DNA from 3 places in the Vibrio sp. 1288 genome. Region 1 is predicted to be linked to each of the others. Evidence: predicted binding sites of a transcription regulator. Region 1 holds the regulator's gene; each other region holds the start of a gene.
What was found. Region 1 encodes PurR, which represses purine synthesis genes. Its sites were predicted from a motif close to TNANGNAAACGTTTNCNTNA; they were not measured.
Positions count from the first base shown of each region.

Region 2: the regulator PurR is predicted to act here: its motif matches at 1,057-1,076, upstream of pckA (phosphoenolpyruvate carboxykinase (ATP)).
Region 3: the regulator PurR is predicted to act here: its motif matches at 1,640-1,659, upstream of metK (methionine adenosyltransferase).

Region 1 is NZ_JAWPOX010000006.1:54,626-57,858, reverse strand. It holds gene torD (molecular chaperone TorD) at 71-718, shown strand; gene purR (HTH-type transcriptional repressor PurR) at 1,187-2,191, shown strand; cyclic di-GMP riboswitch class I at 2,479-2,568, shown strand; gene R8O11_RS06405 (TfoX/Sxy family DNA transformation protein) at 2,685-3,233, shown strand, end outside.
Region 2 is NZ_JAWPOX010000019.1:59,987-63,219, forward strand. It holds gene hslR (ribosome-associated heat shock protein Hsp15) at 1-5, shown strand, start outside; gene hslO (Hsp33 family molecular chaperone HslO) at 37-912, shown strand; gene pckA (phosphoenolpyruvate carboxykinase (ATP)) at 1,249-2,877, shown strand; gene R8O11_RS15175 (AsmA family protein) at 3,068-3,233, shown strand, end outside.
Region 3 is NZ_JAWPOX010000021.1:63,912-67,144, forward strand. It holds gene tkt (transketolase) at 1-1,489, opposite strand, end outside; gene metK (methionine adenosyltransferase) at 1,805-2,959, shown strand.

The DNA.
Region 1 (3,233 bases):
GATTACACTTAGGGGATATCCCTAATTGACTTTGTGATGCATGACTTGAAGCATCATTCAGGAGCCCAAAATGCAAGAAGTGAAAGCTTTTAATGAAAAACGCGCTGAAATTTACTGGTGGTTTTCGAGCTTGTTCGCAAAAGAACTAACAGAGAAAGAATTGGAAGCCTATCACAGTGTTGAAATTCGCAGTTTTCTCGCAGGTTTAGGTGAAAATGAGTCGCTAAAACCAGCCGTTGATAGCCTAGTTGATGCATTGAATCGGTTACAAGATCGTGAAGATGCACAACTAGAGCTTGCAGCTGACTTTTGTGAACTGTTTTTGAAGACAGAAAAATACGGCGCTCTTCCTTACGCATCCATGTACATTGGTGAATCAGGTTTACTGAATGACAAGCCAGCTGAGGAAATGGAAAAGTTGATGGCTGAATTTGGCGTTCAAGTAGACGAAAACCTAAAGGAACCTGCGGATCACTTAGCCGTTGAGCTCGACTTTCTCGGGAACATGATTATCCGCTCAAACGAGCTTGAACAAGAAAAACACATGGAAGAAGCCTTCGTTAAACAAAACGACTTTATCCAGCAACAATTGATGTCTTGGTTACCTCAGTTTTCAGACAAATGTAAAAAATTCGACGAATTTGGATTTTACTCGAGTGTCGCGAAACTATTAGTTGCATTTTGTAAACTAGACAGCGCCTACCTTCTTGGTGAATAATTGCCGCCTATTTTTAGGGAGCCTGCCTATCGGGCTTCCTGTATGCCTGAAAGTGACCAATTGTAAGTAACTTGGGTATAATATTCGTTTGCCTTAACTTAGCGCAAAGACGCTTGGTTATTTAGCAGTCAAAATGTGACTTCAAATACACAAATCTCTTGCTGAAAACATTGCTAGTCAGTCCACATAGGGCTAAAATGTGAGCGCAAACGATTAAATATGATTTATATGTAAACCGCTGAAATATAGCGGTTTTTGTGTTTTCTTAACAGGTTGATGGCAATTTCTCATCAGATAGAAAAAAGATAAAATTCATCGACCGATGCTGCTACGTACCCTTTTGTCGCACTTGGATCAACCGCTGCCGAGACACTTAGCGCCAATTTTATATTGCTAGGTGTGAAACCATTAGAGCATCAGGTACATCCAATACGACATATTTCAGTAGCTCGATACAGGACACCATTTATGGCCACGATAAAAGACGTTGCTCGCTTAGCCGGCGTTTCCACTACGACAGTTTCGCACGTTATCAATAAAACGCGTTTCGTTGCAGAAGCAACGCAAGAAAAAGTAATGAAAGCCGTTGACGAGCTGAATTACGCGCCAAGTGCCGTTGCACGCAGCCTAAAATGCAACTCAACTCGTACGATTGGCATGTTAGTAACTCAATCAACTAACCTATTTTTCTCAGAAGTGATTGATGGCGTTGAGAGCTACTGTTACCGCCAAGGCTATACTCTGATTTTATGTAACACAGGCGGGATTTACGAAAAACAACGCGATTACATTCGTATGCTGGCTGAAAAGCGCGTTGATGGCATCCTAGTGATGTGTTCTGACTTAACCGAAGAACTAAAAGAGATGCTTGACCGTCATGCGGACATTCCTAAAGTGGTCATGGATTGGGGCCCAGAGAGCTCACAAGCAGACAAGATCATGGATAACTCAGAAGAAGGTGGCTACATTGCAACCAAACATCTGATTGACAATGGTCATACGGATATCGCTTGTCTAAGCGGTCATTTTGAAAAGCTTGCTTGCCAAGAGCGCATTGCAGGTTTCCGTCGCGCAATGAGCGAAGCGAACCTAGCTGTAAATGAAGACTGGATCCTTGAAGGTAACTTTGAATGTGATACGGCCGTATTAGTTGCAGATAAAATTACCGCAATGGACAAGCGCCCGACGGCGGTATTCTGTTTTAACGACACAATGGCTCTAGGCCTAATGAGCCGCTTGCAACAAAACGGGATCAAAATTCCTGAAGATATTTCAGTGATCGGCTACGACAACATCGAGCTTGCGGAATACTTCTCTCCACCGCTAACGACTATCCACCAACCTAAACGTCGTGTTGGTAAAAATGCATTCGAAATTCTACTTGAGCGTATCAAAGATAAAGAACACGAAAAACGAATTTTCGAAATGCAACCTGAGCTTGTAATTCGAAATACTGTGAAAAAAATGAACTAAATTTCACTGTATTTAACCGTGTTAAATAAGCGCTCTACAGGGGCGCTTATTTTTTTGGAAAAATTAAGCATTCTCTAATACTTCACACCACTCTAATAACAATTGACTAACGTTAACTCCCTGTTTTATATAAATGTAATATATATTAAGAACTCCTTTTCAAAGGCCAATTTGCACCTTTCCATATGCAAAATAGAGCATTCAATCTATCATTTTTATTGAACCGAAATCACACTTTTAACGCTAAACCGTGATGTTAATTCAATATAAGAAGTATGCTCATTGTGTCACGCACAGGGCAAACCATTCGAAAGAGTGGGACGCAAAGCCTCCGGCCTGAACCATATTACGATATGGAAGGTAGCGGGGTTACCGATGGCAAGTGTGTAAGCAATGACTTTACTCTGTAATGACATTGTTTTTACGCATGTTTGCTACTCTCTCGGACCTGACTTTTGGTGGCGTAATATTAATTACACCGAGATAACAAAACATGGATAAACCGATACTCAAAGACTCTATGAAGCTATTTGAGGCACTTGGTAATATCAAGTCGCGCTCAATGTTTGGTGGCTTCGGACTATTCGCTGATGAAACAATGTTTGCACTAGTGGTAAACAATCAGCTTCATATCAGAGCAGACCAAAAAACTTCATCTGACTTCGAGAAACAAGGGCTAAAGCCTTACGTTTATAAAAAACGTGGCTTTCCAGTCGTTACAAAGTACTACGCTATTTCCAGCGATTTATGGGAATCAAGCGAACGCTTAATCGAAGTAGCGAATCAATCATTGAAAAAGGCAAAGCTTGAGAAAGAACAGCAAGCAAGTACAAAGCCTAACCGTTTGAAAGATTTGCCTAACTTACGACTGGCTACCGAGCGCATGCTAAAAAAAGCCGGCATCGAATCCGTAGAGAAGCTTGAAGAGGAAGGTGCGCTTAACGCCTATAAAGCGATAAGAGATACGCACTCTGCAACCGTCAACATTGAGTTGCTATGGGCACTAGAAGGTGCTATCAACGGCACTCATTGGAGTGTGGTA
Region 2 (3,233 bases), on a different contig from region 1:
AATAAAAGCCGGAATTACCAACGAGGAAAGCACTCCATGGCAAATAATGTTTTAAACCGCTACCTATTCGAAGATCTTTCAGTACGTGGCGAGTTGGTACAATTAGATGAAGCGTACCAACGTGTTATCTCCAGCAAGGAATATCCGGCAGCAATAGAGAAACTGCTGGGTGAGCTACTCGTTTCAACTACTCTTTTAACTGCCACTCTTAAGTTCGAAGGTTCGATCACCATCCAGCTACAAGGCGACGGTCCTGTGTCTCTTGCCGTTATCAACGGTGACCATAACCAACGTGTTCGTGGCGTAGCTCGCTGGGAAGGCGATGTTGCCGATGACGCAAATATTCACGATCTAATGGGTAAGGGCTACCTTGTGATCACCATCGAACCGAAAAACGGCGAGCGTTACCAAGGCGTCGTTGGACTAGAAGGTGACACTTTAGCAGAAGTGCTAGAAGGCTACTTTGCAAACTCAGAGCAGTTAAAAACGCGCCTATGGATCCGCACTGGTGAGCATGAAGGCAAAGCACACGCAGCAGGTATGTTGATTCAAGTGATCCCTGACGGCACTGGCTCTCCAGATGATTTCGAACATCTAGAGCAGCTCACTGACACAGTAAAAGATGAAGAATTGTTTGGTTTAGAAGCGAACGAGTTATTGTATCGACTATATAACCAAGACAAAGTACGTCTGTACGAGCCGCAACCTGTCGAGTTCCATTGTGGCTGTTCTCGTGAGCGTAGCGGTGCAGCAATCATCACCGTTGAGAAAGCTGAAATTTATGACATTTTGGCAGAAGTTGGATCAGTTTCTTTACATTGTGATTACTGTGGCACAACTTATACGTTCGACGAATCTGAAGTCACTGAACTGTATGCACAAGCTTCTACAGACAAGAAAACCCTGCATTAATTTACATAGCTTATCAAGCACGTAATTTACCCTACAAAAGGCCAGCTTAATGCTGGCCTTTTTGTGATCAACCCCTCGTAATAACTAGCCTCAAGCGTAATAAAACAACTGCTTAATTTTAAACAATTAATAATGATTTTGCCCTAGCGCAAAGGATTGCGTGCACGATAGACTATTCCCACCAATATGTGACGGGTTACCTAAAACCTTATTGAAATCATGGGTAAATTTTGAGCTATCTCCCTGTTTTCTCCCCGCCCCGTTGCTAGCATGGTGAGCAGATTAAAATTAAAACATTCTTACAAAATCCCTACAAAATCCTTATAAGGAGCACCTATGACCGTTATGGAACATACTAAGGCTGCAACACTTGATCTAACCAAGCACGGACTGCATAACGTAAAAGAGGTTATTCGCAACCCAAGCTACGAAATGTTGTTTGAGGAAGAAACGCGTGAAGACCTAACCGGTTATGAGCGCGGCGTGGTTACTGAACTAGGTGCGGTTGCCGTTGACACTGGCATCTTTACTGGTCGCTCACCAAAAGATAAATACATCGTCAAAGACGCTACGACAGAAGAACATATGTGGTGGACGTCTGATCAAGTGAAAAATGATAACAAGCCAATCACTCCTGAAGTGTGGGACGAGCTAAAAGAACTGGTCACAAACCAGCTTTCTAACAAACGCTTGTTTGTTGTTGACGGTTACTGTGGTGCAAACCCAGATACACGTTTGAGCATTCGTGTTATCACAGAAGTCGCATGGCAAGCGCACTTCGTTAAAAACATGTTTATTCGCCCGACGGAAGAAGAGTTAGCGACATTTGAACCAGACTTCGTAGTAATGAATGGCGCAAAATGCACTAATCCAAAATGGGAAGAGCAAGGCCTGAACTCAGAAAACTTCACCGTATTTAACCTAACTGAGCGCATGCAACTTATCGGTGGTACTTGGTACGGTGGTGAAATGAAGAAAGGTATGTTCGCGATGATGAACTACTTCCTTCCACTAAAAGACATCGCATCAATGCACTGTAGCGCTAACATGGGCAAAGATGGCGATGTAGCGGTATTCTTCGGTCTATCTGGTACGGGTAAAACGACCCTGTCGACTGATCCTAAACGTGCGCTAATTGGTGATGATGAGCACGGCTGGGATGATGATGGTGTCTTCAACTTCGAAGGTGGTTGTTACGCAAAAACCATCAAACTTTCGAAAGAAGCGGAGCCGGACATCTACAACGCAATTCGTCGTGATGCACTGCTAGAAAACGTAACAGTACGTGGCGATGGTTCTATCGACTTTGATGATGGTTCGAAAACAGAAAACACACGTGTTTCTTACCCTATCTACCATATCGATAATATCGTTAAGCCAGTATCAAAAGGCGGTCACGCGAATAAAGTGATCTTCCTATCAGCCGATGCATTTGGCGTACTGCCTCCAGTATCTAAATTGACACCCGAGCAAACTAAGTACCACTTCCTGTCTGGCTTTACCGCCAAACTAGCGGGAACAGAGCGCGGTATTACTGAGCCAACACCAACTTTCTCTGCTTGTTTCGGCGCGGCGTTCCTAACGCTTCACCCAACTAAATACGCAGAAGTACTGGTTAAACGCATGGAAGCAGCAGGCGCTGAGGCTTACCTAGTGAATACTGGTTGGAACGGCACTGGCAAACGTATCTCTATTCAAGATACACGCGGAATTATTGATGCCATTCTTGATGGTTCGATTGAAGAAGCACCAACTAAGCACATTCCAATCTTCAACCTTGAAGTACCAACGTCACTACCAGGTGTGGATCCTAGCATTCTAGACCCTCGCGACACGTACGTTGACCCACTTCAGTGGGAAAGCAAAGCGAAAGATTTAGCAGCGCGCTTTATCAATAACTTTGATAAGTACACAGACAACGCTGAAGGTAAATCCCTGGTTGCGGCTGGTCCTCAGATTGATTAAATCGAGTAACAGCGACGTCGCGTAAACGCAGTGAAAAGTTGGCATTAACTTATCACCTTTACGTAGGCCAAGTTACAAAAATTGCTTCAAGCCCCTCTTTTGAGGGGCTTTTTATTGAATACCACAGAATATTGATACAAGCTAAAGCCTATCTAGTTTTATTTCATAACACACGTAGGTTCTAGCAAAGATGAAAACAGCGCGTCGAGTTCTACTTCTGTTACTGGTTATCTTAGTTGCCATTCCGGCCGCTACGATTGCGCTGCTAACAACATCTTACGCGGACGCAACCTGGCGCTTGCTGTCAAACACCTTTTCTCTTCCCTTCCGGGCCGAAAGCGTGCGTTATGGCTTTC
Region 3 (3,233 bases), on a different contig from region 1:
CTTGGTCACATGGGCGCCATGTGCTCATGTTTGGAGTTACACGTAGAGACGCCATTTGCTCAACAGGTTGGTGAGTTGGGCCATCTTCGCCAAGACCGATCGAATCATGCGTGTAAACTTGGATGTTCTGAATTTTCATCAGCGCAGCCATACGCATTGCGTTACGAGCGTATTCCATGAACATTAGGAATGTTGCGCCGTAAGGAACGAAACCACCGTGCAATGCGATACCGTTGATGATAGCGGTCATACCGAATTCACGCACACCGTAGTGGATGTAGTTGCCAGAGAAGTCCTCCATTTCTAGAGACTTAGAACCAGACCACATGGTCAGGTTAGAAGGCGCTAGGTCAGCAGAACCACCCATAAACTCAGGAAGCATTTGACCAAACGCTTCTAGTGCATTTTGCGATGCTTTACGTGATGCAATGTTCGCTGGATTTGCTTGAAGATCGGCAATGATTTGGTTCGCTTTTTCTTCCCACTGTGCAGGAAGTTCGCCGTTTAGACGACGTTTAAGCTCTGCCGCTTCTGCAGGGTAAGCTGCAGCGTATGCTTCGAATTTTTCATTCCAAGCTGCTTCTTTCGCGGCGCCCGCTTCTTTTGCATCCCACTCAGCGTAAACATCTGCCGGGATCTCAAATGGGCCGTACTCCCAACCTAGGTATTCGCGAGCCGCTTGGATTTCATCGTGACCTAGTGGTGCACCGTGACAGTCGTGCGAACCAGACTTGTTAGGAGAACCGAAACCGATAATTGTTTTGGTACAGATAAGCGTAGGACGTGGGTCCGCTTTTGCTGCTTCAATTGCTGCGTTGATCGCGTCTGAGTCGTGACCATCGACTGCTGGGATTACATGCCAGCCGTACGCTTCAAAACGCTTAGGTGTATCGTCAGAGAACCAACCTTCAACGTGACCGTCGATAGAGATGCCGTTGTCATCCCAGAATGCAATCAGCTTGCCTAGACCAAGAGTACCTGCAAGAGAGCATGCTTCATGCGAGATGCCTTCCATTAGACAGCCGTCACCCATGAACACATACGTAAAGTGGTCAACGATATCGTGACCTTCTTTGTTGAACTGTGCCGCTAGTGCTTTCTCTGCGATCGCCATACCAACAGCGTTAGTGATGCCTTGACCTAGAGGACCCGTTGTTGTCTCGATACCAGGCGCGTAGCCGTACTCTGGGTGACCTGGGGTTTTTGAGTGCAATTGACGGAAGTTTTTCAGATCGTCAATAGATAGCTCGTAACCGCTTAAGTGCAGTAGAGAGTAAATAAGCATTGACCCATGACCGTTTGACAGCACAAAGCGATCGCGGTCGGCCCACTCTGGGTTTGAAGGGTTATGGTTTAGGTGAGAGCGCCAAAGAACTTCAGCGATATCAGCCATACCCATTGGTGCGCCTGGGTGGCCTGAGTTAGCTTGTTGAACACCATCCATGCTTAGAGCACGAATTGCATTGGCAAGATGTTTACGAGACGACATGTCTGCTCCTGAGTACATTAAGCGAAACGAAAAGTAGGTCATAATTCTCTCAAAGCCCTGTTGGGTGTGCAAACGTTTTCCAGTCCAAAACCTCACAAATATTGCACCTTTCGCGCCAAATCGTTCGAAGTTCTTAAAATTATCAATAAATCAGGCAAACGTTTGGTTATAACAAAAACCAAAAAAGAGCTTGTAATTCGAGCAATCAAATTTAGAATAGACGTCTAGATGTAGATACACCTACAAAAATTAGTATTAATTTGCGCTGGAGAGTTTATCATTCCCCAGTTTTAAACCAGATATAGTGGAGCTAACATGGCTAAGCACCTGTTTACTTCTGAGTCAGTATCAGAAGGTCATCCAGATAAAATTGCAGACCAGATTTCTGATGCGGTTCTTGACGCGATTCTAGAGCAAGATCCAAAGGCTCGTGTTGCATGTGAGACTTACGTTAAAACCGGTATGGTAATGGTGGGTGGTGAAATCACGACTTCAGCATGGGTAGACATCGAAGAGTTAACTCGTGAAACCGTTCGTGAAATCGGCTACGTACATTCAGATATGGGCTTTGACGCAGATTCTTGTGCGGTACTAAACACAATCGGTAAACAGTCGCCAGATATCAACCAAGGTGTTGATAAAGCTGACCCTAAAGAACAAGGTGCAGGCGACCAAGGCATCATGTTTGGTTACGCTTGTAACGAAACTGAAGTACTAATGCCAGCGCCAATTACTTACTCTCACCGTCTTGTTCAAAAGCAAGCAGAAGTTCGTAAAAACGGCACACTACCTTGGTTGCGTCCTGATGCAAAATCTCAGGTAACATTCCAATACGATCAAGGTAACATCGTTGGTATCGACGCGGTTGTTCTTTCAACTCAACACTGTGACTCAATCTCAACTTCAGACCTGCGTGAAGCGGTAATGGAAGAGATCATTAAGCCAGTGCTACCTTCTGAGTGGATCAACAAAGAAACAAACTTCTTCATTAACCCAACCGGTCGCTTCGTAATCGGTGGTCCTATGGGTGACTGTGGCCTAACTGGTCGTAAGATCATCGTAGATACCTACGGCGGCGCAGCTCGTCACGGTGGCGGTGCGTTTTCTGGTAAAGATCCATCAAAAGTTGACCGTAGTGCAGCATACGCAGCACGCTACGTAGCGAAAAACATCGTAGCGGCAGGCATGGCTGACCGTTGTGAGATCCAACTTTCTTACGCAATCGGTGTTGCTGATCCAACGTCTATCATGGTGGAAACGTTCGGTACTGAGAAAGTATCTCACGACATCATCATTGAAGCGGTTCGTCAATTCTTCGACCTACGTCCATACGGTCTACAAGAAATGCTTAACCTTCTTCAACCTATCTACAAGAAGACAGCGGCTTACGGTCACTTCGGTCGTGAAGAATTCCCGTGGGAAGCGACAGACAAAGCTGCACTTCTACGCGATTTCGCTGGCATCAAATAATCAAGCCAAGCAAGAATCAATCAAGCCCTCGCCTATGGCGGGGGCTTTTTATTTTCAGCAACTTTTATCCAGCCATTTCGGCTCATACCGCCCTGCCCCACAAAGCAGTCCTGTTTCTCCCTCATTTTTATACCGAATAAATTTTAAGCAATTATTTGTAAATTATCCCATCTCCGCCAATAGTTAAAATATTGTTAACTCCAATTTAAATAGAGACGTCGGATGCTGGCGACTGTGGAAGCAACACTTAAGTAAAGACATGAGTCAGGCATCT